DNA from 4 places in the Pantoea anthophila genome. Region 1 is predicted to be linked to each of the others. Evidence: predicted binding sites of a transcription regulator. Region 1 holds the regulator's gene; each other region holds the start of a gene.
What was found. Region 1 encodes CRP, which controls carbon source genes, mostly activating them, when cyclic AMP is high. Its sites were predicted from a motif close to ATGTGANNNNNNTCACAT; they were not measured.
Positions count from the first base shown of each region.

Region 2: the regulator CRP is predicted to act here: its motif matches at 3,195-3,212, upstream of OJ965_RS20425 (PTS mannitol transporter subunit IICBA).
Region 3: the regulator CRP is predicted to act here: its motif matches at 1,719-1,736, upstream of OJ965_RS17535 (iron-containing alcohol dehydrogenase).
Region 4: the regulator CRP is predicted to act here: its motif matches at 3,669-3,686, upstream of OJ965_RS11595 (sugar transporter).

Region 1 is NZ_CP110473.1:421,597-429,289, forward strand. Features, by position in the region: gene tsgA (MFS transporter TsgA) at 1-177, opposite strand, end outside; gene ppiA (peptidylprolyl isomerase A) at 441-1,013, shown strand; gene OJ965_RS04485 (YhfG family protein) at 1,113-1,283, shown strand; gene OJ965_RS04490 (putative adenosine monophosphate-protein transferase Fic) at 1,273-1,866, shown strand; gene OJ965_RS04495 (aminodeoxychorismate/anthranilate synthase component II) at 1,908-2,483, shown strand; gene argD (bifunctional acetylornithine/succinyldiaminopimelate transaminase) at 2,565-3,785, shown strand; gene OJ965_RS04505 (YccS/YhfK family putative transporter) at 3,775-5,862, opposite strand; gene crp (cAMP-activated global transcriptional regulator CRP) at 5,920-6,552, opposite strand; gene OJ965_RS04515 (OsmC family protein) at 6,856-7,260, shown strand.
Region 2 is NZ_CP110473.1:3,856,638-3,864,330, forward strand. Features, by position in the region: gene OJ965_RS20415 (gamma-glutamyltransferase family protein) at 508-2,106, shown strand; gene OJ965_RS20420 (DUF3053 domain-containing protein) at 2,310-3,026, shown strand; gene OJ965_RS20425 (PTS mannitol transporter subunit IICBA) at 3,470-5,404, shown strand; gene mtlD (mannitol-1-phosphate 5-dehydrogenase) at 5,499-6,647, shown strand; gene mtlR (mannitol operon repressor MtlR) at 6,712-7,257, shown strand; gene OJ965_RS20440 (YibL family ribosome-associated protein) at 7,360-7,693, shown strand, end outside.
Region 3 is NZ_CP110473.1:3,190,810-3,198,502, reverse strand. Features, by position in the region: gene OJ965_RS17540 (dihydrodipicolinate synthase family protein) at 1-448, opposite strand, end outside; gene OJ965_RS17535 (iron-containing alcohol dehydrogenase) at 460-1,608, opposite strand; gene dtnK (D-threonate kinase) at 1,796-3,052, shown strand; gene OJ965_RS17525 (D-threonate 4-phosphate dehydrogenase) at 3,045-4,025, shown strand; gene OJ965_RS17520 (DeoR/GlpR family DNA-binding transcription regulator) at 4,032-4,793, shown strand; gene speD (adenosylmethionine decarboxylase) at 4,841-5,656, opposite strand; gene speE (polyamine aminopropyltransferase) at 5,679-6,542, opposite strand; gene OJ965_RS17505 (YacC family pilotin-like protein) at 6,643-6,990, opposite strand; gene cueO (multicopper oxidase CueO) at 7,172-7,693, shown strand, end outside.
Region 4 is NZ_CP110473.1:1,947,942-1,955,634, forward strand. Features, by position in the region: gene rhaD (rhamnulose-1-phosphate aldolase) at 1-521, shown strand, start outside; gene rhaM (L-rhamnose mutarotase) at 511-825, shown strand; gene OJ965_RS11580 (TetR/AcrR family transcriptional regulator) at 859-1,509, opposite strand; gene bhsA (multiple stress resistance protein BhsA) at 1,818-2,075, shown strand; gene bhsA (multiple stress resistance protein BhsA) at 2,111-2,368, shown strand; gene OJ965_RS11595 (sugar transporter) at 2,431-3,615, opposite strand; gene cybB (cytochrome b561) at 3,789-4,328, opposite strand; gene OJ965_RS11605 (hypothetical protein) at 4,440-4,700, opposite strand; gene OJ965_RS11610 (MFS transporter) at 4,880-6,085, opposite strand; gene OJ965_RS11615 (LysR family transcriptional regulator) at 6,231-7,136, shown strand; gene mlc (sugar metabolism global transcriptional regulator Mlc) at 7,255-7,693, shown strand, end outside.

The sequences.
Region 1 (7,693 bases):
CGCAGCCAGAATGCCGCTGTTGAGGAAGGTGAAGGTGTTACTCATGCTGGAGACAGGGATCTGGAAATCTTTTGCGATATCGCCCATTACCATGCCGGTAACGATTACCAGTGCGCCCGTCAGCGCATAGGAGAAAAAGCTTATCCAGGTAAGGCCAATACGATTTCGGTTTGTCATGTTCTGAACCTGTTAGGGACCGGGTGCCAAAAAGTGTCAGAAAGTGTAAACGGAACTGTGATCTTAATAAACAAGCAGTGAAACTACAGATCCAAATTTCATGTGTTGTGTGATTTTAATCACGTAATTGCTGAGGGTTAACGTTTGCGTCTCGCTTTTGCGCAGGCAGCGTAAATATAGGTAAAACGCTGGCTCTTGTATTCCATGCTCTTTACACTTAATCACTTTTTTCGATCCCCACTCTCCAGGGTAAGGAACCTTTCATGTTCAAACGTACTTTAACAGCGGCCATTACCCTGTTAGCGCTCTCATCTGTTTCCGCCCAGGCGCTGGCCGCAAAAGGCGACACGCACGTTCTGCTTACCACCTCCGCCGGTAACATCGAACTCGAACTGAATAACCAGAAAGCGCCGGTTACCGTAAAAAACTTCGTTGATTACGTTAACAGCGGTTTTTACAACAACACCATTTTTCACCGCGTGATCCCGGGCTTTATGGTGCAGGGCGGCGGTTTCACCACCGATATGCAGCAGAAGCAGACCAACGCGCCGATCAAAAATGAAGCCGATAATGGCCTGCGCAATCTGCGTGGCACCATCTCGATGGCGCGTACTGCGGATAAAGACAGCGCGACCAGCCAGTTCTTCCTCAATGTGGCGGATAACGCCTTCCTCGACCATGGACAGCGCGATTTTGGCTACGCCGTTTTCGGTAAGATTGTGAAAGGCCAGGATGTGGTTGAAAAAATTTCTCAGGTGCCGACCAAAGATGTTGGCCCTTACCAGAATGTCCCGTCTAAACCGGTCGTTATCCTCTCCGCGAAAGTCCTGCCTTAACGCCTTTTGTCGCCATCTGCGGATGGCGATCGCCCGCCGCCTCCGGCAAAGCCAGAATTTGCTCTTATACTTAGGGCAAAAACCTGAGCAGGAGGCGGCATGGCGAACAAACTCACCGAAAAACAGAAGGTCACACTGTGGCAACAGCGGCGCAGCGCTAGCTATCAGGCCAGCTGTCGGCTGGAGGGCTTCACACCGAATGAGATCAGCGTGAAGAGTGACGATGCGGAAACGCGTCTGGCGTCACTGAGGAGGCAATATGGACTCTAACAGCGCCGTCAGCCAGGACCCCTACCTGTGGCAGCACGACAATGTGCTGAAAAATCTGGCCGAAATCCACGATGCCGCCCAGTTGCGTAAGGCGGAGCTGAGCTTCAGTGCGGCGCGTCTCGCCACGCTGGAACTGGGGCCCCGCAACCCCGGTTTGCCCTGGCTGCGTCAGATTCACCGCACCCTGTTCCAGGATCTCTACAGCTGGGCCGGTGAACTGCGCACCATCGATATCTGGCGCGATGAGACGCCGTTCTGTCATTTCGAATATATCGAAAAAGAGGGCAACGCCCTGATGGCCGCGCTGGAAGAGGAGAAGGGGCTGGCTGACCTCCCGCGTGACGCCTTTATCCCGCGTATCGCCCACTACTATTGTGAAATCAACATGCTGCATCCGTTCCGCCATGGCAACGGGCGGGCCCAGCGCATCTTCTTCGAACAGCTGGCGCTGCATGCCGGGTATCTGCTGACGTGGGAAGAGACCGATGCGGAGAGTTGGAAAGCGGCTAATCAGGCTGGTGTGGCGGGCGATCTGGCTCCGCTGGAGGCGGTTTTTGCGAAAGTGGTGAGTGAGGCGGCTTAACCACGTAGAATAGCGGCGCGGTTTATCATTCTGGATCAGTCATGCTGCTGCTTATCGACAACTACGACTCCTTTACCTGGAATCTTTATCAATATTTCTGCGAACTGGATGCGCAGGTTAAGGTGGTGCGCAATGACGCCATCACGCTGGAGCAGATGGCTGCCTTACCGCTGACCCATCTGGTGATCTCCCCTGGCCCCTGTACGCCTTCGGAGTCGGGGATCTCACTGGCGGCCATCCGCCACTTTGCCGGGCAGCTGCCGGTGCTGGGCGTTTGTCTGGGTCATCAGGCTATCGCGCAGGCGTATGGTGCGCAGGTGGTGCGCGCCCGTCAGGTGATGCACGGCAAAACCTCCGCCATTCAGCACACCGGCAAAGGCGTGTTCCGCAATCTCAACAATCCCCTGACGGTTACCCGTTACCATTCGCTGATCGTGCAGCGCGAGACGCTGCCCGATGCGTTCGAGGTCACCGCCTGGAGTCTGCGCGACGGTGAGCCCGACGAGATCATGGGTTTCCGCCATAAAACGCTGGCGCTGGAAGGCGTGCAGTTTCATCCCGAGAGCATTCTCAGCGAGCAGGGTCATCAGCTGCTGCGCAATTTCCTGACGCAATAAGTTGCCTTTGAGTGATTTTTTATGCATATTTTGTGATTATTATTTCAATGTTGCACAACTATCATTCAAATGGGGTCATCAATGGCGGCGGAAAAAATTGCGGTTACCCGGGAGACGTTCGATAACGTTATTTTGCCTGTTTATGCACCTGCGCAGTTTGTGCCGGTAAAAGGCAAAGGCAGTCGTGTATGGGATCAGCAGGGCAAAGAGTATATCGATTTCTCCGGCGGGATCGCCGTCACCGCACTGGGCCACTGCCATCCGGCGCTGGTGGAGGCGCTGAAAAGCCAGGGCGAAACGCTGTGGCATACCAGCAACGTTTTCACCAACGAACCGGCCCTGCGCCTGGCCAGTAAGCTGATCCAGTCCACCTTTGCGGAGCGCGTTTTCTTTGCTAACTCCGGTGCCGAAGCGAACGAAGCCGCCTTTAAGCTGGCGCGTTACTACGCCTGCAAACGTCACAGCCCTTTCAAAAGTAAGATCATCGCCTTTCATAACGCCTTCCACGGGCGGACGCTGTTTACCGTCACGGTTGGCGGTCAGCCAAAATATTCAGACGGCTTCGGCCCGAAACCGGCGGACATCGTGCATGTGCCGTTCAATGACCTGGAGGCGGTAAAAGCGGTTATCGACGATCACACCTGTGCCATCGTGGTGGAACCGATTCAGGGCGAAGGCGGCGTGATGCCCGCGACGCAGGCCTTTATGCAGGGACTGCGTGAGCTGTGCGATAAGCATCAGGCGCTGCTGGTGCTGGACGAAGTGCAGAGCGGTATGGGCCGCAGCGGCAAGCTGTTCGCCTATGAGCACTATGGTGTTCAGCCCGATATCCTGACCTCAGCCAAAGCGCTGGGCGGCGGTTTCCCGGTCAGCGCCATGCTGACCACCAATGAGATCGCCTCGACGATGGCGCCAGGCGTGCATGGCACTACCTACGGCGGCAACCCGCTGGCCTGTGCGATTGCCGAAACCGCACTCGATATCATCAATACGCCAGAGGTACTGTCAGGCGTTGAGGCGCGTCGTCAGCACTTTGTGAACGCCTTACAGGCTATCGATGCGAAGTACGATCTGTTCAGCGATATTCGCGGCAAGGGGCTGCTGATTGGCGCGGCGCTGAAACCGCAGCATGCCGGACGGTCGCGCGATATCCTCAATGCCGCGGCCGCTGAAGGCGTGATGGTGCTGGTCGCCGGCACCGACGTGATGCGTTTTGCCCCGTCGCTGATCATCGAGCCTGCTGACATCGAAGAGGGCATGAGCCGCTTTGCCACGGCTGTCGGCAAAGTGCTCAACGGCTAGCGGATTTTTTCCGTAAGTGTCTGATCAGCCAGCGGCCATGTTGTGGTCGCTGGCTCCACGCCAGCGAGGAGATGGTGTGCATGACGCTGAGATGATCGAGAATGCGTCGCACATGCTGCTCTACCACCGTTACCGGTCCTTCACTGATATTCCCTAGCTCATCCAGCAGATTAACCTGCGAACTGGCACCCTCATATTCCAGCCGCTGCTGACAGCGTTGCAGCGCGATCTCACAGGATTGCAGGTAACGTTCCGCCAGCGAGGGGGTCAGCATGGTGTGCTCACGCGCCAGAATGGTCATCGCATTGATGTGCTCGACGATAAACTGGCTGTGCGTGACCCAGAGCCGCATATCTTTCAGATACTGGGCGTTGAAACCCGGCTCCTGCATCGCCTGATTCAGCGAGTTAAACAGCGCATTGTGCGCCTGATTCACCTGCACGCGCTGATAAGCCAGCTTGCCGGGTGCCTGTTCCTCTCCCAGCAGGAGGCGCAGCGCATCCTGATAGGTTTCCAGCGCGTCATGGGCATTTTGCCGCAGTAAGCCACTCTGCCACTGCGGCCAGAGCCAGATCATGCCGCCAAAGGCGATCAGGCAGCCCATCAGCGTATCCATCAGTCGCGGCAGCAGAAACTGCGCGCCATTCAGTGAGAGGAGCTGCAGCGAGTAAACCGCAGTGACCGTAAAGCCAATCATCGACCAGCCATAAAACTGACGGGTAAAGCGATAGCTGATGAAGGTAATCGCCAGCATCACCAGCAGGACGACAGGTTCCGGCACCGCCAGACGCAGTGTGGCCGCCGCGACCACCAGGCCGGCAAAGGTGCCGAGCGCACGGTGCTGGATACGGACGCGGGTGGCGCTGTAGCCGTTCTGGCTGACGAACATGATCGTCATCAGAATCCAGTAGGGCTTAGGGATGTTGAAGAAGAGCGCCAGCGCGCTGCCCAGCATCAGCATGACCGCAAAGCGACCGGCAGTGCGCAGCGCTGAGGAGCGAAATGAGAGGTAGCTGCGCAGTGCCGGGAGCAGCGGCAGACGGCGCTGGCGGTCAGCCATCAGATCGCGCTGGTAAAGCGGCTTCTGGGTGCGCAGCACCCGCGCAATGCGGTTGAAGTGATAAAGGCAGAAGTGGCCCACCGGATTGTCGGGATGCTGACGGGCGATCTTCTCCAGCGCGCCAAGCTGTTTATCCATCGCAAAACGATCGGCTAACTGGTGGTAGAGAATGGTATCGGCCAGCACCCGCAGCCGGGCTGAGATGGTTTTGGCGTTCCAGCGGATCACCGCTTCAGCATGGCTCTGCTCAACCAGTTTCTGCACCTCTTCCGGCCGGTGCAGGCTGACCGAGATGTGCTCCTGCAGATCCAGCGCCACCTGAAAGGCGCGCGTCAGCCGTTTATGGCTATTGTCGCGGCTCGCCGACAGCATATGCATCTGCTGATAACAGGTGTTGATCAAATCGACCACTTTCTGCTGGCGAGCCAGCAGCGGCGGCAGGGCCTTCTCCGGATCGGTCAGCTGCGTCAGCAGGGTATATTTGGCATCGCAGTAGTTCGCCAGCTCGCGGTAGATCAGGCTCAGGCTTTCGCGCATCGGCTGCTCTTTCCACAGCCAGAACCAGAACCAGTTAAACACGCCATACCAGAGGGTGCCGCCGATATAGAGCAGCGGCGGCACATAGATGGGCATGCGGCCCGTCAGGCTCAGGGTAAAAATAGCGGCGATGAGGGTGCCGGAGAGCAGGCGGCCATGCAGCGGGCTGATCTCCCCGGTGACGCCCAGCAACAGGGGCATCGCAAACAGGATCAGCGGCAGCGGAACCGCATGCAGGGTAAGCCACTGGATCAGGAAGCTGCCAAGCGCAAACAGGCTGCCGCCCACAATCAGACGTTTGAAGAAGCGTTTATGCGGGGTATCGAGACCGGCAATGTTGCAGCAGGCGGGGACTAACGAGAACAGCAGACCTTTTTGCAGGTCGCCAGCCAGCCAGCCCAGCGCGACCGGCAGGCAGAGCACCAGCGTTTGCCGCAGGGCATAGTTCACTTCAGGGTGATAAATAATTCGACGCCACATCGGCTCAGCACAAACAATAACGGCGTGATGCGAACATCACGCCGTGGATGACAGGAATTAGCGGGTGCCGTAAACGACGATGGTTTTGCCGTGTGCAGAGATCAGGTTCTGATCTTCCAGCATCTTCAGAATACGGCCCACGGTTTCGCGTGAACAACCTACAATCTGGCCAATTTCCTGACGGGTAATTTTAATTTGCATGCCGTCGGGATGCGTCATGGCATCTGGCTGTTTCGCCAGGTTAAGCAGCGTCTGTGCAATGCGTCCGGTCACGTCGAGGAAAGCGAGGTTACCCACTTTTTCTGACGTCACCTGCAGGCGACGCGCCATCTGCGACGAGAGTCGCATCAGGATGTCAGGGTTCACCTGAATCAGCTGGCGGAATTTCTTGTAGGAGATCTCCGCCACTTCGCACGCGCTTTTTGCACGTACCCAGGCGCTGCGCTCCTGACCTTCTTCAAACAGGCCAAGCTCGCCGATGAAATCCCCCTGATTGAGGTAGGAAAGAATCATCTCTTTGCCTTCTTCATCTTTAATCAGAACCGCGACGGAACCTTTCACGATGTAGTAAAGCGTTTCAGCTTTTTCACCTTGGTGAATCAGCGTACTTTTGGATGGATACTTGTGAATATGGCAATGGGACAGGAACCATTCGAGTGTAGGGTCTGTTTGCGGTTTGCCGAGAACCATTCGCTATTATCCTCTGTTGTAATCGTGCCCAAAATACAGGGGGCAGTTTTCCCTGTCAGGCGGTGAAAGCTTCAAGCGTTTCCTTTTCAGGAAATTATTCGGGCCGCATCAGGCGCAGTGCGCATCATTCTTCCCGGCTTCGCCATCGGGTGACGAAAAATATTTTCAGCTCTGTTTGTAGCACAGCTTTTGCCGACTGTCTTCTGTTGTCTCGCTTCAGCTAAGGGCGGATTTCTCTGGATTGCTGTTTATCAGGCGAAAGCGTACTCTGGCGACAAAACAGCGTATTCCGGAGCAAAAATCATGCAGGCAAGAGTGAAATGGGTAGAAGGGATGACATTCCTTGGTGAGTCATCCTCCGGCCATCAGATCCTTATGGATGGCAATTCAGGGGATAAAGCGCCCAGCCCAATGGAGATGGTGCTGATGGCGGCGGGCGGATGCAGCGCGATCGACGTGGTATCAATTCTGCAAAAAGGCCGCAACGATGTGGCTGATTGTGAAGTAAAACTGACCTCAGAACGTCGTGAAGAGGCGCCGCGAATCTTTACGCACATCAACCTGCATTTTATCGTGAGTGGCAAAGCACTCCAGGATAAAGCGGTCTCACGCGCGGTGGATCTTTCTGCTGAAAAATATTGTTCGGTGGTCATCATGCTGGGGAAAGGGGTGACGATGACGCACAGCTATGAGGTGGTTGAGCTGTAATAGCCGCAGGTTTTTTTAAAGTTGCTGGCTGTCCGGTGTGAGGCCGTGCCTGGATGGGGGAATTCACTTTGAGACTGTGCCTGCGCAGAAAACCGGGTCGGATCGATTTGTGGTGGTTCGCTGTCAGGCCGTGCCTGCGCAGGAAACCGGGTCAGATCGGAAAGTCGCTTGAGCCAATCCATGGCCGCTCGGCCCGCGCGATTACGCACCTCATCCCTGAGGTGCGCCCGTAGCCGGGCCAACACGTTGCGTTGTTCAAAAACGCTCCCGGCGTTTTATCCGGGCGGCGGGACGCTTTCCTCTTCTGACCCGGTTCCCTGCATGATGAGCTTTCGTGTTGCTGTCAGATTCTTTGTATGCAGGTTTTGTTTGTAGCGGCCTTACTGAAACCGGATGCGGCTACCGGACATGAAGCGAAGGGAGCATACGCCTG
Region 2 (7,693 bases), 470 kb from region 1:
TGCCGCGCAATTTCTCATTATTTTTTTCACTATCTTTTGCCGGAGTTGTTCCGACGCCTCTAACACGCTGAGGCAGCTGGTTTTTGTGCCCTCATAGCGGACAAAAAAATCAAATGCTGTTTGCTATTTATGCGGGTGCCGTCATGCTTTTTGCAGGCATCTTCTCAATTTTGTGAGGCGGTCTGCCTCTTCAGATAGTGAGTGCAAAATATACGCCAATGGTTTACTTCCTGAACACTTATATTCACTGCCTTTATGAAATTAAGAATAGTCCTGGCAACCCCCTGTGCGCGGCCGCGCGGCGGCTCACAGCAGGTTGCGGATGAATCGCCTATTCTGCACGGCCAGACATCACCGGATAAAACAGCAGACTCCCTGATGAAACGGTCTCTGCCTTCTGCCGGTGCAGCGCTCCGTCAATGCTGATGCGCCTGCGCGAAAGAAGTGCAGGCGCTATGGCACGCCGATGACGGCCAGACCGGGAGCTGAACTCTCTAAGGAAAAGCGATGCGTGAAACAGATTTCAATGTCGGCTATCCCTCTTATCGCGTACCGATGATGGGACGTAACGCCGTCGCCACCTCCCAGCCGCTGGCGGCGCAGGCCGGTCTTCGTATGCTGCAACAGGGAGGTAACGCCGTGGATGCGGCGGTGGCCACGGCCATGGCCTTAACCGTGCTGGAGCCGACCGGAAACGGCATCGGCAGCGATGCCTTTGCCATTGTCTGGGACGGCCACACGCTGCACGGGCTGAACGCGTCCGGTCGCGCCCCCGCCGCCTGGCATCCTGAACGCTTTGCCGCTTCAGACACCATGCCTGAAACCGGCTGGGAGTCCGTCACCGTGCCGGGGGCCGTCTCGGCCTGGGTCACCCTGGCTGAGCGCTTCGGCACACTGCCGCTGACCACCCTGGCGCAGCCAGCGATCGATTATGCGCGCGACGGTTTTCCGGTTTCACCGCTGATTGCTCAGCTCTGGCAGCGCGGCTATGACAAGCTGCGGAATCAGCCTGGCTTCAGCCGCTGCTTTGCGCCGCAGGGCCGCCCACCGCGCGCGGGTGACATTTTCCGCAACCCGGCGCAGGCCACCACCCTGCAGGCGATCGCTGAGAGCCGGGGAGAGAGTTTTTATCGCGGTGAACTGGCGCAGAAGATGGCAGACTTTGCCCGCGAGCATGGCGCAGCCCTGACGCTGGAGGATTTGAAAAATCACCGCGCCGACTGGGTCACCCTGCTCTCCCATCCGTTTGCCGGCGGATCGGTTCAGGAGTTGCCGCCTAACGGTCAGGGCATCGCCACCCTGATTGCGCTCGGCATCCTGGAGGAGTGGGAGATTCATCGCTACGCGCCCGATTCTCCCCAGTGGCTGCACCTGTCGATTGAGGCGATGAAGCTGGCGCTGGTCGATCTGGAGCGCTATGTCACCGATGAAGATCACCTCGAATTTCCGGCTGACCGCCTGCTGAGCAGCGACTACCTCCGCCAGCGCGCCGCGCTGATTGACCCCGGCCAGGCGGGCGATTTTCGCTTTGGGTCGCCGCAGCAAAGCGGCACCGTTTATGTGGCCACCGGCGATGCCAGCGGCATGATGGTTTCATTTATACAGTCTAACTACATGGGATTTGGCTCCGGGGTGGTGGTGCCTGACACGGGTATCAGCCTGCAGAACCGGGGTGCCGGTTTTTCACTCGACCCCTCTCATCCCAACCTTGTGGCGGGAGGTAAGCGCCCCTTCCATACCATCATTCCGGCCTTTGCGCGGGATGAGCAGGGCCAGCCGCTGATGGCGTTTGGCGTAATGGGCGGCCCGATGCAGGCGCAGGGGCATGTCCAGCTGGCGCTGCGCATCATGCTTCACCGGCAAAATCCTCAGGCGGCGATCGATGCGCCGCGCTGGCGGGTGGTGCAGGGACGCGAGGTGGTGTTTGAGTCAACGATCGATCGCAATACCCTGAGCACCCTGCGCCGCATGGGACACAACGTGGTGCTGGAAGATCCGCTGAGCAATTACAATTTTGGCGGTGCGCAGGCAATCGTGCGCGATCCTCAGGGCTTCTACATTGCGGCCAGCGAGAGCCGCAAAGATGGTCAGGCGGTGGTGTTCTGAAGCGAGGTTCAGCCTGCTCAGCATCACTGAGGGCGTGCTGCCCGGCACGCCCTGACGCCCCGGCGCGGAGGTGCGACGGCGCGGGTTGCAGAAAGTCTCTGTTTCACGTGTGGTTTCACATTGTGCCGTGACCAGGGATTGTTCTATTCTTTAGGCCATTCTTACCTGGATATCAGACAGTATCACCGACAGGAGTTGAACCCATGGCTTCAGGACTTACCCGCATCCTGGCACGCAGCGGCATGATGATCGCTGGCGTGCTGATCGTGCTGCAACTCACCGCGTGCGGTGATAAAGAAGGCGAGCAGCGCAAAGCATTTATCGATTTCCTCCAGAATACCGTTATGCGCAGCGGCGAGCATCTGCCCAGCCTGAGCGAAAATCAGAAGCAGAGTTTTGGCAACTTCGCCAGCGACTACGCCATCCTGTATGGCTTCTCACAGCAGGCGAATAAAGCCGTTGAGCAGGGGATGCGCCCGGTGGTCGATGAGCTGTCTGCCATTCGCGTGCCGCAGGATTACCTCAGCCGTCGGGACTCACTCCGCCAGGCCACCAGCGCCCTGGTGATCGTCACGCAGCAGATTGAGAGCGCCAAAATGCAGGCGGACAGCAGCAAAGCGACCCTGAAGCAGCAGGATGATCTGAAAAAAGTCTACGACAGCGCCTACAACAAAGTGGTGACGGTGCCTGCCAATCAGCTGATCCCGCTGTTGCCTCAGCTTCAGGCGCTGAGTCAGGGCGCGGTCCAGGCCGGCGACTTCCTGCAATCGCAGGGAACCCGCGTCAGCTTCAATGATGGCGGTGTGCAGTTCCCGACCCAGGAGCAGGCTTCGCAATACAATGCGCTGATGAGCACCGTGTCAGCCAATGCACAGGCTCTGCCTCAGGCTCAGGCCGCCGTTCAGGCGGGTCTGCAGTAACGCTTTTTACGGGCAGGCACCGATCGCCTGCCCCTCTCCCTGCCCCTTTTTTTCCCCGCCTCTTCTGCCCCTGAATCCCCCGCTGACTAAAGTGTGATCTGGCGCATTTTCGACCAAAAATAGTTTGTGATCTCAGTCACATTTACATAACAAACCCTGCCATCACGAATGTGATATTCATCACAGATAAGCCGGTGCACCGGTCATAATTCAGGCAAAGTCACCGTGCCCGCCTCTGTATTTGTGATCAAAGTCACGCTAATAGCCCCCGTCCCCACCGCAAATGAGTGATGTGGATCACACTTATTCCGGGCCCTACGCAGTGCCAGATTCGCGTGATAGAGTCCGCGTGCATACAGTAATACCACCGGCTCTGGTCGGGGTGGCTAAACAAAAACAAACGCGCTCTCCTATTGCAGCGCGTCTCAATAAGGGGTGGGTTTATGTCCTCATCAGTCAAGGTCAAAGTACAGAGCTTTGGTCGCTTTCTGAGTAATATGGTGATGCCAAACATCGGGGCGTTTATCGCCTGGGGTATCATCACTGCACTGTTTATTCCAACCGGCTGGATCCCTAACGAAACGCTGGCCAAACTGGTCGGCCCGATGATCACCTACCTGCTGCCGCTGCTGATCGGTTTTACCGGCGGGCGTCTGGTGGGCGGCGATCGCGGCGGCGTGGTCGGTGCCATCACCACCATGGGTGTGATCGTGGGTGCCGATATGCCGATGTTCCTCGGCGCGATGATTGCCGGTCCGCTGGGTGGCTGGGCTATCCGCTCGTTTGACCGGGCGATCGACGGCAAAATCAAAAGCGGCTTCGAGATGCTGGTTAACAACTTCTCGGCCGGTATTATCGGGATGATCCTGGCGCTGCTGGCTTTCCTGGCCATCGGCCCGCTGGTGGAAGGTCTGTCCCACATTCTCGCCGCTGGCGTGAACCTGATGGTGCAGAACAACCTGCTGCCACTGACCTCCATCTTCGTTGAACCGGCGAAAATCCTGTTCCTGAACAACGCCATCAACCACGGCATTTTCTCGCCGCTCGGTATCCAGCAGGCGAGTGAAGCGGGCAAATCGATTTTCTTCCTGATCGAAGCCAACCCGGGTCCGGGTATGGGCGTGCTCATGGCCTACATGTTCTTTGGTCGCGGCAGTGCCAAACAGTCTGCGGGGGGTGCGGCGATTATCCACTTCCTGGGCGGCATCCATGAAATCTACTTCCCGTATGTGCTGATGGCCCCTCGCCTGCTGCTGGCGGTGATCCTGGGCGGGATGACCGGTGTCTTCACGCTGACCGTGCTGAACGGCGGCCTGGTCTCTCCGGCTTCACCCGGTTCTATCCTGGCGGTGCTGGCGATGACGCCAAAAGGTGCCTACTTCGCCAACATTGCGGCGATTGCTGCCGCCTTCGCTGTCTCCTTCGTGGTCTCTGCGATCCTGCTGAAAACCAGCAAAGTCAAAGAAGATGACGATATCGAAGCGGCAACCCAGCGCATGCATGAGATGAAAGCGCAGTCGAAAGGTCAGGGTGCCGCAGGTGGCGCTATCGCCAGCGATGCCATGAGCGTCGATCTGCATCACGTCCGTAAAATCATCGTCGCCTGTGATGCCGGTATGGGCTCCAGCGCCATGGGCGCAGGCGTGCTGCGTAAGAAAGTGCAGGACGCCGGCCTGAGCAATGTTTCGGTAACCAATACCGCCATCAACGCTCTGCCGGGCGATGTCGATCTGGTGATCACCCACCGCGACCTGACCGAACGCGCCATTCGTCAGGCACCACATGCACAGCATATTTCGCTGAACAACTTCCTCGACAGCGCGCTCTACAGCACCCTGACCGAGCGTCTGGTGGCGGCAAACCGCAGCGACCTCCATCGTGAAACGGTCAACACCGCCCTGTCAGACAGTTACGATGAAGGCAACGCACACCTGTTTAAGCTGGGCGCGGATAACGTCTTCCTCGGCCTGAGCGCCAGCAACAAAGAGCAGGCCATCCGCTTTGCGGGTGAGCAGCTGGTGAAAGGCGGTTACGTTGAGCCTGAATATGTTGAGGCGATGCTGGCGCGTGAAAAACTGACACCGACCTACCTCGGCGAGTCGATCGCGGTGCCGCACGGCACGGTGGAAGCCAAAGATCGTGTGCTGAAAACCGGCGTGGTGTTCTGCCAGTATCCGGCAGGCGTCCTGTTCGGCGAAGATGCGGACGATGTGGCGCGCCTGGTGATTGGTATTGCTGCCCGCAACAACGAGCACATTCAGGTCATCACCAGCCTGACCAATGCGCTGGATGATGACAGCGTGATTGAGAAGCTGGCGAACACCAGCAGCGTGCAGGAAGTGCTGGATCTGCTGTCAGGCAAACCGGCACTCGCGTAATTCAAGGCTGTTTTTCCCTGGGGCGGTCATGCCCGTCCCGATTTCCTGGGGCGGGTTTGCCCGCCCCATCGTCATTTGATATGGGTCAAAAATTATGAAAGCGTTACATTTCGGAGCAGGAAACATTGGTCGCGGCTTTATCGGCAAATTACTGGCTGATGCAGGTATCGAACTGGTTTTTGCTGATGTGAATCAGGCGGTGCTGGATGCACTGAACGCGCGTCATGAGTATCCCGTTCATGTGGTTGGCGAGCAGGCCAGAACAGAAACCGTTAAAGGCGTCAGTGCGGTAAACAGCACCAGTGATGAGATCGTCACCCTGATTGCGGAGGTGGATCTGGTCACCACCGCCGTGGGGCCGCAAATCCTGGAGCGTATCGCCGGTAGCGTAGCCAAAGGGCTGGCAAAACGCAGCGACAACGGTAATACCCGTCCGTTAAATATCATCGCCTGCGAGAACATGGTGCGCGGCACCAGCCAGCTGAAACAGCATGTGCTGAAGGCGCTGCCCGAACAGTATCACGCCTGGCTGGAGCAGCATGTCGGCTTCGTGGATTCTGCCGTTGACCGCATCGTGCCGCCAACCGAAGCGGGCAGCAGCGATCCGCTGGAGGTGACGGTTGAAACCTTCAGCGAGTGGATCGTGGATAAAACCCAGTTCAAAGGTGACCTGCCGGCCATTCCGGGTATGGAACTGACCGATAACCTGATGGCGTTTGTCGAGCGTAAGCTTTTCACCCTGAATACCGGCCACGCAATTACCGCCTATCTCGGCCAGATGGCGGGTCACCAGACTATTCGCGATGCCATTCTTGACGAAAAAATCCGGGCCGTGGTGAAAGGCGCGATGGAGGAGAGCGGCGCCGTGCTGATTAAGCGCTACGGTTTTGACGCAGAGAAACATGCGGCTTACATCCGCAAGATCCTCGGCCGTTTTGAAAACCCCTATCTGAAAGATGAGGTTGAGCGCGTCGGGCGTCAGCCACTGCGTAAACTCAGCGCGGGCGATCGCCTGATCAAGCCGACGCTGGGGACGCTGGAGTACGGTTTACCGCACGCCAGCCTGGTGCAGGGAATTGCCGCGGCGATGCACTATCACAGCGACCAGGACCCGCAGGCGCAGGAGCTGGCTGCACTGCTGGCAGAGAAAGGTCCACAGGCGACGCTGGCGGAGATCTCAGGGCTGGATGCTGACAGCGAGGTCGTGGCTTCGGTGGTGAGCGCCTGGCACGCTATGGCATAATGCGCGCGTGTTAGTGACGCAAGCCGGGCGCAGTTCGCCTGCGCCCAACGGCGGTATTGAACCCATGCAGGCAATAATGGAAGAGAAGCAAGCTTTTGAGAACCGGGTGCTTGAGCGCCTGAACGCCGGTCGTTCGGTGAGAAGCTTTCTGATCGCCGCCGTTGAGCTATTGGCGGAAGCCGTCAATCTGCTGGTGCTGCAGGTGTTCCGCAAAGATGACTATGCGGTCAAATATGCGGTAGAACCGCTGCTGCTGGGCGATGGGCCTTTAGGCGAACTCTCGGTTCGCCTGAAGCTGATCTACGGTCTGGGCGTCATCAGCCGGCACGAATATGAAGATGCTGAGCTGCTGCTGGCGCTCCGCGAAGAGCTGAATCACGACACCGGGGAGTATCGTTTTACCGACGATGAAATTCTGGGCCCCTTTGGCGAGCTGCACTGCGTGACCGCCTGGCCGCCCGCACCGGTGTTTCACACCGACGATGCAGAACTGCGCAGCATGCAGCAGCAGCGCTATCTGCAGATGGTGCGATCCACCATGGTTCTCTCCCTCACCGAGCTTATCGCCCGCATCAGTATGAAGCAGGCGTTTAAAAAGTCCGGCAGCTAATCCCGTCAGGCGCCCTTGCGGCGCCTTTTTTGCCTTAACCTGTCGGGAACCGGCGCCAGATTTGGTGTATCCTTGGCCTGTTTTCCTCAACGAGTTGTTGTCATGAAAGAGCAAGAAAAGAACGAAATCAAACGTCTCAGCGATCAGCTGGACGCACTGAACCGCAAAGAGCCGCAGTTACTGGAATCGGGTGATGCCGAGAAACTGGGCGCGCTGCTGAAAGAGAAAGAAACGCTGGTCACGGAAATTGAGCGTCTGCGCAATCAGCGGGTTGAAAAGCTGAGTGCTGAAGCGCAGAAGCTGCAAAAGATGGGCTTCAGCCGCGAAATTACCAAAAAAGAGCAGGCAAATCTGGGTGCGCTGAAGAAAAGCGTGCGCGGCCTGGTCGTGGTGCATCCAATGACCGCGCTGGGACGTGAAATGGGTCTGAAAGTGA
Region 3 (7,693 bases), 1.1 Mb from region 1:
CCGTTTCCGGCTGCAGCGTATTGCCGGTGCGCGCCGGGATGTTGTAGAGGAACAGCGGCACCGTCAGCGCGTCAGCCACGCGCCGGTAGTGATCGATCAGCTCCTGCTGTTTCAGCGGCACAAACCAGGGGGTGATCGCAGAGACGGCATCCACGCCCAGGCGGGCGATCTGTGTGCCCAGCCGGATCGTTTCACGCGTCGAGATTTCGCCGATGTGCGCTACTACCGCCGCGCGGCCGCTGACTTCATCCACGCAGGTGGCGGTGACGGCGAGCTTTTCCTGCTCGTTCAGCACAAAGAATTCGCCGTTGGTGCCGCCGCAGAAGATGCCGTTACCGGCCCGGAGCTGTCGTCTGACCTGCTCACGCTGTCTCACCGGATCAAAAGCGCCGTCACGATCGAAAGTGGTGACGATGGCGGTCAGTACGCCGCTTATTTTCTTATTCATGACAATCCTCATTACGCCTGGCAGGAAGGAAACAGGGTCAGATAGACCGCGCGCACATCGTCAGCGGTGACCGCCATCGGGACATTTTTCATCAGGCGCTGCACGTCGAGCGCGGCTTCCACCAGATAGGGCAGGTGATCCGGGCCGATGCCCAGCGCTTCCAGACTGGCAGGCAGCTGCAGACGCGCCACCAGTGCGGTGAAGTAGTCGACCAGCGCATGGGATTTCGCTTCATCACTTAATCGGCGGTCAGCGTCGGGCAGCAGGTCATAGGCCTGAGCGAACTTACTCACCGCCGCCGGACGGACAAAGCGCATGCAGGGGGCCAGCAGAATGGCATTCGCCACGCCGTGCGGCAGATGATATTTGCCGCCGAGCGGGTAGGAGAGGGCGTGCACCAGATGCGTGCCGGCATGGGCAATCGACGCGCCGCCATAATAAGAGGCCCACAACATCTCCAGTCGTGCCTGCAGATTCTCCGGCTCCCGCAGGGTGGTTTCGAGATTGGCGAACAGCTTCTTCATCCCGATCAGCGCATAGTTATCGCTGACCGGATTGGCGACGCAGGCGGTAAAGCACTCGATCAGGTGGCAGAGGGCATCAATACCGGTTGAGGAGGCGATGTGTGCGGGCATGCTGGTGGTGAGTTCCGGCACCAGCGCGACGACATCGGGCAGCATGATCGGGGAAATAATGCCGACTTTGGTCTCCTTCTCCGGGATCGCCAGAATCGCATTGGGCGTGGCTTCTGAGCCGGTACCCGCAGTGGTCGGAATCAGCATGGAGCGGGTGCGGTGCTGCGGTTTCTCCCCCGCCAGCAGGGCTTCCAGCGACGGGGCCGCATCCACGCACAGCACCGACAGCAGCTTTGCCACATCCAGCACGCTGCCACCGCCGATACCGATCACCATGTCAGCCCTGCGCGACGTGAGTGCGGCAAGAAGGGCGGCCACATCATGCTGGCTCGGCTCGGGGGGAACACTGTTCACCACGCTGATGTGGGGGATCTGCTCCCGGAGTTGCCCCAGCAGCGCCTGCACCGCCGGAATCGCTTCAATGTTCCGGTCAGTTACCACTACCGCGGATGAAACCCCCTCCAGCAGATAGCGCATGTCGTTTAACGCCTGATAGCCGCTGATCACCGTGCTGTTAATGTTCATTTCATACCCTTATATCGATCGCGTCTGAGCAGATGATTAACTTTGCTCATCTCAATGCGAGGTCAGTCACTCTGTATGGCTCATTTTATAGGGCATATCGATTTCGATTAATTTGAAGTTGCTCACATATAATCAATTATGATTGAATATAATCAATGGCAACGGCAATCGCCTGACAGGAGTGAGGATGGGCTCATCATTATGGAAAACGCCGGTACTGGTCATCGCCGATGACTTTACCGGTGCCAACGATGCGGGAAGCGGACTGGCGCAGGCCGGCGCAGGCGTTCAGGTGCTGTTCGACACCCAGGGCGCGTTGCCAGAGACGGCAGATGTGCTGGTCGTCAGCACGGAGAGTCGGGCGATCAGCGCCACCCAGGCGGCAGAGCGCGTTACGCAGGCGGTGCGGCACTTCGCGGCGCAGTTTCAGCACGGCTGGCTGTTCAAAAAGATCGACTCCACGCTGCGCGGCAATATCGGCGCTGAAACGGCGGCGGCACTGAAGGCCAGTGCGAAAACGCTGGCGCTGGTTGCACCGGCGGTGCCCCGACTGGGCCGCACCACGTGCGGAGGTCACGTCCGGGTCCATCAGCGTCTGCTCACGGACACCGAATTTGCCAGCGATCCGAAAACCCCGATCGCCAGCGCCAGCGTTCTTGAACAGATGCAGATCGCCGGCAGCGTGCTCGATCTTGCCACGCTGCGCAGCGACCGGCTTGATGCGGTGCTGGCGGCGGCGCACGGCATCGTCGTGGTGGATGCTGAAACCGGGGCGGACCTGGCGCGACTGATCGCCGCGGCTGCGCGGCTGCGCGAGACGCCGCTGCTGGTCGGTGCCGCCGGATTAAGCGATGCGCTGGGCGCCGCGCTCCGGGTACGGCTTCCCCGGCCGGTGCTGGCGGTGGTGGGATCGATGAGCGAGAGCGGGCAGCAGCAGGTTGCCACGCTGCTCAGCCAGCGTGACGCAGCGAGAGTGGATGTCGATATCCGGCAGCTGTTCCGGCAGCCCGCCTGGCCCGATCGGGATCGCTGGATCGACGAGGCGGCTGCGGCACTGCGGGCCGGTCGCCATACGGTGATCACCACCTGCCAGCACGAGGCGCAGCGGCACGAGATTGCGCAGCTCTGTCAGCACTTCAGCATGACGCGCCAGCAGCTGGGGGAGGCGATCTGTCAGTTTCTCGGCGAGATCACCTACCGGCTCTGCCGCACTGCGCAGCCGCATGCGCTCTATCTGTCGGGAGGGGATGTGGCGATGGCCGTCGCCCGGGCACTGGGTGCCAGCGGCTTTACCATTCAGGGTCTGGTGGCGGGCTGTGTGCCGCACGGGGTTCTGCTTAACAGTGAATTTACTCTGCCGGTGATGACCAAAGCGGGTGGCTTTGGTGATGAAAACACCCTGGTAGCAGCCATTGATTTTATTGAGGAGAAGTCGAGTGAGTAAAATTATTGCGATCACCATGGGCGACCCGGCGGGCATCAGTCCGGAAATCATCATTAAATCGCTCTCTGAAGGTGAGCTGAATGGCATTCCTGCCGTAGTGATTGGCTGCGCCAGTACGCTGCGCCGCATTCTGGCGATGAACATTACGCCCCAGGCCGAGCTGCGGGTTCTTGACCGGGTGCAGGATGCACGCTTTGCTCCGGGCATCATCAACGTGATTGACGAGCCGCTGGCTGACCCCGACGCGCTGAAACCTGGCGTGGTGCAGAAAGAGGCGGGCGATCTGGCGTGGCGCTGTGTGAAACGTGCTACGGCGCTGGCGCTGGCGGGCGACGTGCAGGCGATTGCCACCGCGCCGCTGAACAAAGAGGCGATGCATGCGGCCGGCCATCTCTACCCGGGGCATACGGAGCTGCTGGCCCACCTCACTGACACCCGGGATTACGCCATGGTGCTCTACACCGATAAGCTGAAGGTGATTCACGTCACCACTCACATTGCCCTGCGTAAGTTCCTCGACACGCTGAACCAGCCGCGCATTAAAACGGTCATTGGTATGGCGGACACTTTCCTGCGGCGCGTCGGTTATCAGGCTCCGCGCATCGCCGTGGCGGGCGTCAATCCCCATGCCGGAGAGAACGGGCTGTTTGGCGATGAGGAGATCACCACCGTTGCACCTGCCATTCAGGCGATGAAAGCGCAGGGGATTGATGTCGCCGGGCCGTGCCCGCCGGACACGGTGTTCCTGCAATGCCAGGAGGGGCACTATGACATGGTGGTCGCGATGTACCACGATCAGGGGCATATCCCGCTGAAGCTGCTGGGCTTCTATGACGGCGTCAACATTACCGCCGGCCTGCCGTTTATCCGCACCTCTGCGGACCACGGCACCGCCTTTGATATCGCCTGGACAGGTAAAGCGAAGTCTGAGAGCATGGCGATCTCCATCAAACTCGCGATGCAGCTCGCATAGGGAAATATGAAGGGACAGAGCCGTCTTGACCAGATTATGGATTATCTGAAAAGCCATAATCTGGTGACTGTTGAGCAACTGGTCAGTGCGATCTCCGCCTCACCCGCCACGATTCGCCGTGATTTGATCAAGCTGGATAAAGAGGGCGTGATCAGCCGCAGTCACGGTGGTGTCACCCTGAATCGGTTTATTCCCGCCCAGCCGACCACCCTGGAGAAGATGCAGCGTCACCTGGCGGAGAAGCAGGCCATTGCGGAGTGCGCCGCCAGCTTTGTCCGGGCAGGCGATGCCATCGTGCTGGATGCCGGCACCACCATGCTGGAACTGGCGCGTCAGCTGACGCATCTGCCGCTGCGGGTGATCACGGCCGATCTGCACATTGCGCTGTTCCTGTCGGAATTTAAGCAGATTGAGGTGACGATTATCGGCGGACGGATTGATGACTCCAGTCAGTCCTGCGTGGGGGAACATGGACGCCGGTTGCTGCGCAGCATCAATCCCGATATCGCCTTCGTCAGCTGTAACTCCTGGAGCCTGGAGCGCGGCATCACCACGCCGACCGAGGAGAAAGCGGGGCTGAAACATGACCTGCTGGCCAATGCGGCTCGCCGGGTTCTGCTGGCGGACAGCAGCAAATATGGTTCCTGGTCGCTGTTCTGCGCGGCACCGCTGGATGAGCTGACCGACGTGGTTACAGACAGCGGTTTAGAGGACGTGGTCTGCCGCACGCTGCGCGAGCGCGGCATTGCGCTCGCGCTGACAGCCTGAGAGACAGTACGCGCAGGTTACCGCCGGTAACGCTGCGCGCCGGGTGATTACAGCGTCTTCAGACCAACAGAAGGGATGTTTCTGCCGTAGTAGATCTCACGCATCTCTTTCCACAGCAGGTCGGTGATGCGTTTGTGCTCCTGCGGGCTGAGATCTTCCGGACGGGTGTTAAACAGGTAGTGCTTCAGCTCAAACTCTTTCAGCAACATCTTGGTGTGGAAGATGTTTTCCTGATAGACGTTCACATCCACCATGTCATACATCGCCTTCATATCTTCAGACATGAAGTTCTGAATCGAATTAATCTCGTGGTCGATAAAGTGCTTCATCCCTTTCACGTCACGGGTAAAGCCGCGTACACGGTAATCGACGGTGACGATGTCTGACTCCAGCTGGTGGATCAGGTAGTTCAGCGCTTTCAGCGGTGAGATCACGCCACAGGTTGAGACTTCAATATCCGCGCGGAACGTGCAGAGTCCGCCTTCAGGGTGGCTCTCCGGGTAGGTGTGCACGCAGATATGGCTCTTATCCAGATGGGCCACCACCGAGTTGGGCAGGGGACCCGGATGTTCTGAGTTATCGATATCTTTTGGATCGATCGGCTCTTCGCTGACCAGAATCGTGACGCTGGCTCCCTGCGGCTCATAATCCTGACGCGCGATGTTCAGCACGTTGGCACCGATGATGGAGCAGGTCTCGGTCAGGATCTCCGTCAGGCGATTCGCGTTATATTGTTCATCGATATAGGCGATGTACCCATCGCGTTCAGCTTCAGTATTCGCATAGCAGATATCGTAAATACAAAAACTCAGGCTTTTCGTCAGGTTGTTGAAGCCATGTAGTTTTAGCTTTTGCAATTTCATTCACCCCCTTAGAAATGTGCTGTCAGCACGCGGCAGACAGCGCATTCAACAGATATTGTGGCAGGGCAAAGCTGCCGGTATGGATGGCTGGCGTGTAGTAACGACAGGCCAGGCCAGCGGCCTCGAAACGCGCCTGTAGCGTGGCGGTATCCAGGTGGCGCAGCGCCGGATTGTCGCTCGCCCAGGCAAACGTCATGATGCCGCCGTAGTAGGTCGGGATCGCGGCCTGATAGAAGCTGACATCCGCAAAGTAGTGACCCAGCTTGCGATGGCTGTTCACCGCCTCATCCTGCTGCAGGAAGCAGACGCCATTCTGTGCCACAAAGATGCCATTTTCATTAAGGGCCGCTTTGCAGCCGGCATAAAATTCAGAGGTGAACAGACTCTCACCCGGACCAATCGGATCGGTACAGTCGGAGATGATCACATCGAATTTTTCCTGCGTCTGATTGACGAAGTTTACCCCGTCATCGATCACCAGCGTAAAGCGCGGATCGTCGTAGGCGCCTGCGCTGTGGTTAGGCAGGTACTGGCGGCAAAAGGTCACGACGCCCGCATCGATCTCCACCATGGTAATCTTTTCGATCTGGGAATGACGCGACACTTCACGCAGCATCGCACCGTCACCACCGCCAATGATCAGCACGCTCTTCGCGGCGCCGTGCGCCAGCAGGGGAACGTGAGTCATCATTTCATGATAGATAAATTCGTCACGCTCGGTCGTCTGAACCACACCGTCCAGCGCCATGACGCGACCCATCGCGGCATTTTCGAAAATGATTAAATCCTGATGCGCAGTTTTTTCACGGTACAGCTCTTTGTCTACCGTAAAATACTGGCCAAAACCGGCATGAAGGGTTTCATGCCACGTTTCATTGTGGGCCATGGTGCTCTCCTCTGATGTCGCCATGAAGATGGGCGGCACATCATAGCTAACACTGACCGTGGTTGCACGGTCAAATGTCCGGCAGCAGAGGGCGGGGGCGTTACCTGACGTAAGCCAGCAGGCTCAGTGAATCGCGGGCCAGAGACTTGCACTTTTTGTCGTTGGTGATGGCGATGCCGCTGAGGTCGCGATAGCTCTCTTCGCCCAGCGCTTTCATGTTGTAGTTGCTGTAGTTGCTTAAATCCCAGCGGTTCTGCTGAGCAAAAAAGACCAGCGCTTTGCGAATCTGCGCGTCCGGAAGATCCTGATAGCCACAATCATTTTTCAGATAGACGAAAACCGCCGTGAGATCCGCCAGATCTTCCGCTTCGGATTCACTCAGGGCAAAACTGGTGGAGGAGAAGCCAAGGAGTCCCGTCAGCAGCAGGATCTTGATGCTTTGCTTCATAGTCGTTCTCTTCAATGGATATTGTTAATGACGTTAGCACAGTTGCTCTCAGGTTTTCGATTAATTTGCCGTGGTGAGCCGCTGCGCCGCCTTTTTTCGTCAGATTCTCACGGGTAGCGCTTGACCTTCCCATAAGGTCAGGGTTTAGGCTGTGCGCTCTGATGCCACAAGGATGATCACCATGCAACGTCGCCACTTCCTGAAACTCACCGCCGCACTGAGTGCAGCCGGAGCGTTACCGCTCTGGAGCCGTTCGCTGATGGCGGCACCCCGTCCGCTGCTGCCGATTCCCTCTTTGCTGGAACCCGACGCCAGAGGCACATACAGCCTCACCGCCATGCAGGGGAGCACGCTGTGGAACGGCAAAGCGGTGCCGACCTGGGGCTACAACGGCAGCCTGCTGGGGCCGGTACTGCGGCTACAGCGCGGCCAGCCGGTGACGGTGAACATTCATAACCGGCTCAGCGAAGCGACCACGCTGCACTGGCACGGGCTGGAAATCCCTGGCGCGGTGGATGGCGGACCCCAGGCGGCGATAGCCCCCGGCGGCTCGCGTCAGGTCTCCTTCACGCCCGATCAGCCCGCCGCAACCTGCTGGTATCACCCTCATCTGCACGGCAAAACCGGGCATCAGGTGGCGCAGGGGCTGGCGGGCCTGATCCTGCTGGAAGATAAAGAGAGCGGCACACTGCGGCTGCCTGTG
Region 4 (7,693 bases), 1.5 Mb from region 1:
TGGTTAATGGCGGGCTGCCGACCTCCGAGCTGGCGTCACATTTTCAGTCGCATGCGGTGCGCAAGGCAGTCAGCGGCGGCAGAGATCGGGTGATTATGCACTGTCATGCCACCCACTTTATGGCTCTGAGTTATGTGGTTGAGATGGATTCGGCGCGCTTTACCCGCCTGCTGTGGGAGGGAAGCACCGAGTGTCTGGTGGTCTTCCCGGATGGCGTGGGCGTGTTGCCCTGGATGGTGCCCGGCACCGATGAGATCGGCGCCGCGACGGCGGCGCAGATGCAGTCGCACACGCTGGTGATGTGGCCGTTCCACGGCGTCTTTGGCACCGGCCCGACGCTCGATGAGACGTTTGGGCTGATTGACACCGCCGAGAAATCATCTGAAGTGATGGTTAAGGTGCTGTCGATGGGCGGGATACGCCAGAGCATCACCACAGAACAGCTGGTCGCGCTGGGTAAACGTTTTGGTGTCACGCCCTGGCAACCAGCACTGGATGCGGGGCCTGCCCATGTTGCGTAAAGCCTTTGTGATGCAGGTCAATCCGGATTGTCATGCGGAGTATGAGCGTCGTCACTCACCTATCTGGCCCGAACTGGCTGAAACGCTGAAAGCACATGGTGCCCGTAATTATGCCATCTGGCTGGATGAGGAGCGACATTTGCTCTTTGCCAGCGTGGAGATTGAATCGGAAGCGCGCTGGAACGCGGTGGCGCAAACGGCGGTCTGTCAGCGCTGGTGGGCCTCCATGAAGGATCTGATGCCCTCTCATGCGGACAACAGTCCCGTCAGTCAGCCGCTCCGGCCGGTCTTCTTTCTCAGCTGAACGTGCAACAGGGCGGGAATCCCGCCCTGAATCTTACCGCTGAGCCTGACAGAGTCCTGTCAGGGTGGGCCACATCGCCATCAGCGTATCAATAATACTCTCCAGGTCTGCGCGCTCCGCACCTTCCCGCGCCCGCACCGACATGCCCTGAAGCAGACAGCTCAGATAGCGTGACAGCGCAGCAATGTCCACTGACTCTCCCAGTTCACCACGCTGCTGACGCGAGCAGAGGAAATCCTTTAAAACCTGCTCCTGTGACTGATGCTGCTCTTGCAGCATGGCCGCAATATCCGCGGAAGCCGCCGACAGGGCGCTTGAGGTGCAGATAAAGAAGCAGCCGCCGGGCGAGTCGCGTTCGGTAAAGCAGGCCGCGGTAGCGCGGAAATAGGCCTCAACCGCCTCAGAGACCGCCAGCTTATCATCGCCCAGTGCCGCATCACGCCAGGCGCTGAATTTCTCAACATAGCGCTCCATCGCGGCGCGGAATAATCCCTCTTTATTGACGAACTCCGCATAGAGCGTCGGCGCTTTAGCACCGGTAGCGGCCACCAGATCGGCGAGCGAGGTGCCTTCGTACCCGTGGGTCCAGAACAGGGTCAGTGCCTTATCGAGCGCGGCTTCACGATCGAACACTTTGGGACGGCCACGGCATTTCCGGGTATCGCAATCCTGAACCTGACTCATACATCCTCTCTGACTGGGGAACACTCTATTAAATTACCGATCATTATAAAAATGTGCAAGGGCGGAGAGGCAGGCCGTCCTCCGGGGTTGCCATTTTGTGCGCCAGCCCGGTTTTATCGCCCCTATGGTTAAGTCAGAAAAGGGGCTGAAGCCCATAATCACGCCACTTCGCGATTAAAATAACGCTCATTAAATAAATATTGACGGCCAGCCTGATCGGGGTCTATCATTTATTTAACGGTCGTTAATTAAATAGCGACAACCGATTTCAGACCCACTGAACACGATCACTGAGAAGAGAGAAGATTATGAAAACCATCAAAACTACCCTGGCTGTTCTGGCACTCACCACACTGACTTTTGGCGCGTCTGCCGCTGACCTGGTTACCAGCGAACCGGCTAATCAGCAGCCTGTCGGCACCATCTCTGTGCTGGGCGGCACCAACCTGAGTTCAGTCGAAGCGCAGCTCAACGCCAAAGCAGATGAAGCCGGTGCGAAATCGTTCCGCATCACCTCAACCAGCGGTCAGAACAAACTGCACGGCACGGCTGTGATTTATCAGTAACCGGGCATCCGGCAGATATGAAGAAGGGGTTCGTTATGAAACGTATCAGTATGATAGTGGCGGCGGCCCTGCTCAGTGGCCTCTCGTTCACCAGCGTGGCGGCGCAGCAGGTGAGCAGCACGCCACTGGATCAGCAACGCGTGGGCGTCATCAGCGCGACGGGCAGCAGCAATCTGACCTCGCTTGAGCAGCAACTATCAGAAAAGGCCAGCGATGCGGGTGCAAAGTCTTTCCGCATCACTTCGACCTCTGGCAGCAACAACCTGCATGGCACCGCCATTCTCTATAAATAAGAGAAACAGGCTTCAGATAACCTGCTTATCTGAAGCCTTTTTTTATCCTCTCGGCGCCGGTCTTAGCCATTACTGCGAAGCTGAGGATAACGGCGGAAAATATAGACACACCACAGTAACGCCACCAGACCAATCATCCCCCCGACGTTGCCGACTTCCGACATATTCAGATAGAGACTGACCTGGCTTCCCAGCAGCGCGCCTGCGCCTATGCCGATATTGTAGATGCCGGACATGAGTGACATTGCCACATCCGTTGCATCCGGCGCCAGAGACAGCACCCGCACCTGCATACCCAGTCCAATCATCATCATCGCCATGCCCCAGACGATACACAGGATAGCGATCGCCGTCGGACGAACCGCAGCAAAGATCAGCAGTCCCATGCAGAGGGTAATCAGCGCAATCGCGGCAATCAGCAGCGCGGAAGGAAATTTATTGCCCAGGGTGCTGAACAGTACGCTGCCCAGAATACCCGCAGAGCCAAACAGCAGCAGCAGCAGGGTGGTAAAATTGCCGCTGGATTGCGCCACGCTCTGCATAAAGGGCTCGATGTAGCTGTAGGCCGTGTAGTGCGCGGTCACCACAATGGTCACCAGCAGATACATGCTGACCAGCGCCGGACGACGAAACAGCATCGGCACGCTGCTCAGCGAGCCGGTGTGTTCACTGGGCAGACGCGGCAGTATCCGTACCAGCATGATCATCAGCACCAGTGCCGACAGGCCAATCGCGCCGAAGGTGGTTCGCCAGCCAAGATACTGACCCACCACGCGGCCAATCGGCACCCCCAGCACCATGGCCAGTGCGGTTCCGGTCGCCAGCATACTCAGCGCCTGCGTTTTCTTTCCGGCCGGGGCCACGCGAATAGCCAGTGAAGCCGTGATCGACCAGAACACCGCGTGAGAGAGGGCGATGCCGACGCGTGAGACCATCAGCGACCGAAAGTCCCAGGCGAAGGTCGACAGAACGTGACTGACGATAAAGATCGTAAACAGCACTCCCAGCAGCAGTCGCCGCTCCACGTTGCGCGTCAGCAGCATCAGCGGCAGTGACAGCAGCGCGACCACCCAGGCGTAGATCGTCAGCATGATCCCGACATCCGCCGTCTGCATGGAAAAGTCAGCCGCGATGTCCGAAAGGAGACCCACCGGTACAAATTCGGTGGTATTAAATACAAAAGCCGCGATGGCCAGCAAGACCACGCGTAGCCAGGCAGTTTTACGTGAAACAGTTGTTGGTTGCATGAGGTGTCAAATCTGTCAGTACAGCGAATTCGGATGTGGCAGACATCCAGCGAAAGTGACCTGCGTCACAAATTACAGACCATTGTAGTGAATAAAGCGGGAAGCGAAACCTGATAACCGGCTTTTAAGGCGGAAATTTTTTTATCGCCCCGTTCAGGGGCGACGGGATGAGATTACTGACCGCGGCGAGGCGGCATCATGCGCAGCAGGGTATTGTCTTTAAGCAGATAGTGATGAAACAGCGCCGCCGCCGCATGCAGCCCGATCAGCCAGTATCCCAGCGGTGCCAGGGTTTCATGCCAGTCGATCAGCGTATCCGCCAGGTCAAAATTGGGCTCCGGTGCAACCGGCATGCTGATGCCAAACAGCCACCACTCCCGCCCCTTGAGATAGCGCGACGACAGGCCGAGGATCGGCAGGGTGATAAACAGGGCATAGATCAGGGTATGCGTCAGATGAGCCACCCCGGTCTGCCAGCGCGGCGCGGCTGGCGTAATGGGCGGCGTGCGATGACGGGTACGCAGAAACAGGCGGGCGATCATCAGCAACAGAACGGTCGCACCTGCGCTGAAGTGGGTGATGATCATGGCGTACCCCTGCCAGGAGCCGCGCTGCACAAAGCCGCGCAGCTCAATGGTGGCGTAGGCTGTCACGACCAGTAAAAAGGTCAGCCAGTGAAGGGCGATCTGAGAACGCGCAAACTTATCCCGCATCGTGCTTTCCATCAAAAAGAGTCAGGAAGAGTAACATAACGGAAAACGGCGCTGATGCTTAACAAATTAGCGCAGCGGTAGGTAAATTTCACGCCGACACCCTCCGACAGCTTAGCGTGACCCCGGCGTATGTTTCTGGGCGACGCTGAGCGGCGTCTCCGGCAGGTGGCTGGCATTAATCGGGCAGCAGTTCTCACAGCCGATAGCCCCCACGTAATATTTTTTTGCCTGAAGAATGGCGGCATTGACGTGATAAAAACTGCCCAGAAACAGTCGGTTTTCCATGTCGGGAAGATGCGGGCAGCCAGCAGCATGCACCACATGATTATCGTTATATCCCGATTGTTTATTGACGTAGTAGTAGAGAGCCACAGGCGTTCCTTGTTGCCGTGTTAAGAGGCAAAGCAGATGAAATGATTCAATAAAACCGATTATAGCGGGAATTGTGGGTTTTTTTCGCGGAGGATTTTCAGCGAAGAGGATGAGCGAGAGTCAGCGTGTTGTGCTGCCAGGCCCGGTGAGGCCATCCGGGCCTGGCAGAGAGAGGAAACTCAGAGCTTTTTGCGGTGCAGATGCCAGGCCACCAGCAACGCCAGCAGCAGCAGGGTGCTGATAAACAGCGTGATGCCGTGCCAGCCAAAGTTATGCCAGAACAGACCGCCCAGCGTCCCGGCGACGCTGGAACCCACGTAGTAGCTGAACAGGTAAAGCGATGAGGCCTGGCCGCGCGCCCGGCGTGCGCGCGGGCCAATCCAGCCACTGGCAACCGCATGGGCGGCAAAGAAACCGGCGGTGAACAGCATCATCCCCGGCAGGATCAGCCAGAGCGAGTTGAACGCCGTGATCAGCAGTCCCAGCAGCATAATGGCGGTCGCACCCAGCATCACCGGTCCCCGTCCCAGCCGGCTGGTCAGCGCACCCGCTTTCGGCGAACTCCACGAGCCGGTGAGATAGACCACCGACAACAACCCGACCACCGCCTGACTCAGATGCCAGGGGGCATCCAGCAGCCGGTAGCCGATGTAGTTAAACAGCGTGACAAAGGCACCCATCAGCAGGAACCCTTCGGCAAACAGCCAGGGCAGCCCAGGATCGCGCCAGTGCAGCCGGAAGTTAATCAGCAGGTTGCGCGGACGCAGCGTGATGGGGCGAAAATGACGTGACGCGGGAAGGATCTTCCAGAACATCAGCGCCGAAGCCAGCGAAAACAGGCCAATTACCGCTACGGCGATCCGCCATGAGAAAAGGTCGGTCAGCACACCGCTCAGCAGACGCCCGCTCATGCCGCCAATGGAGTTTCCGCTGATATAGAGCCCCATAGAGAAGGCGACAACCCGCGCATCCATCTCCTCGCTGAGGTAGGTCATGCCCACCGCCGCCACCCCGCTGAGCGACAGCCCCATCAGCGCCCGCATGATCAGAATGCCGTGCCAGCTGCTCATGGTGGCTGAAATCAGCGTGCAGATGGCGGCCAGCATCAGGGCTGTCACCATCACCGATTTGCGGCCGACAGCATCCGAAAGTGGCCCGGTCACCAGCAGGCCCAGCGCCATCAGGCCGGTTGAGATAGAGAGTGACAGGCTGCTGGTCGCCGGTGAGATGCCAAACTGATGCGAGAGCACCGGCAGAATCGGCTGGACACAATAGAGCAGGGCAAAGGTCGCCAGACCGGCGGAGAAGAGGGCCAGCGTCACGCGCATAAACTGCCGCGAACCCCGACGGATATAACCTGACGCAGCCACCGGTTCTGAAGGCACACGACCCGCCTCTTCATTTACCGCGGCGGCCTCTGTTGAGTGACTCACACACTTTCCTTTAAGAGTAAAAAAACCTGTCGTCAGCTTAGGCAGGCATCATTATGATGTCTAATATATTAATAATCTTAAATGAGACGTTTCAGATATGAATATTGAGTTGCGTCACCTGCGCTACTTTATTGCGGTGGCCGAGGAGCTCCATTTCGGGCGCGCGGCCCGTCGGCTGAACATCTCCCAGCCGCCACTCAGTCAGCAGATACTGCAACTGGAGGCAGAAACCGGCGCCCGACTCTTTAACCGGACCAACCGCAGCGTTCAGCTGACCGCTGCCGGACAGCAATTGCTGAACGATGCCCGCGCCATCCTGCTGCAGGTTGAGCAGGCGGCCGACCGGGCAGCCCGGCTGCATCGGGGAGAAGAGGGCGGTCTGCGAATCGGTTTCACCTCCTCGGCGCCTTTTACCGCGGTGGTCTCCGATGCGCTGTTTCGCTTTCGCCAGCGCTGGCCGCAGGTGCATATTCAGATGCAGGAAATTAATACCCGCCAGCAGCTGGCCCCGCTGCATGAGGGACGGCTCGATCTTGGCGTGATGCGCAACACGCCGCTGCCCGCCGATCTCGCGCATCAGCTGCTGATGAGCGAGCCGCTGTGTGCGGTGGTGCACAAAGCGCATCCGCTGGCGGATGCCGGCGCGATCTCCGTCACCGCGCTGGCCGCCGAACCCTTCGTCTTCTTTGATGCCCAGGGCGGAACTGCGCTCTACAGCGATATCCTGGCGCTGCTGCATCGCTATCACATCCAGCCCTATATCACTCAGGAAGTGGGGGAAGCGATGACCATTCTGGGGCTGGTGGCAACCGGTCTTGGCGTCTCCATTCTACCCGCCTCCTTCCGCCGGGCGCAGCTGGCCGATCTGGTCTGGTTGCCGCTGACGGAAGAGGATGCCATTTCAGAGCTGTGGCTGGTCTGGTCAGCCAGCCGCGAAATCACCGCACCGATGGCGAATATGATGGCGCTACTGCGGGAAAACCGGCCCGGAAGCACCCTTTGACAGAGGCCAATATGTGCGATAAATCACATTTCTAATCAAATATTTGACGCTGTTGCCTGATCTGCCTCACCATGGCGCATGTTTATTTAGAAGCGCGAAAATAACCGGGAGCAGGGTTGTGAATCCGGACAGTCAACCTGGCCATATTGACCAGATCAAGCAGACCAATGCAGGTGTCGTATATCAGCTGATTGACCGTTATGGTCCCATTTCGCGTATCGAACTTTCCCGCCGTGCCCAGCTTGCGCCAGCCAGCATCACAAAAATTGTGCGTGAAATGCTGGACGCGCATCTGGTGCAGGAGACGGAGTTTCAGGAACCCGGCAGTCGGGGCCGTCCGGCCATCGGCCTGATTCTGGACACGGAGGCCTGGCACTATCTGGCCATTCGTCTGCATCGCGGTGCCATGACCTTTACGCTGCGCGATCTCAGCAGTCAGGCGCTGGCCGAAGATAGCCTGCCGCTGCCCGATGAATCCGCTCAGCCGCTGCTGACCGCTCTGATTGAACAGGTGGATGCCTTCTTTATCCGTCATCAGAAAAAGCTGGAGCGTCTGA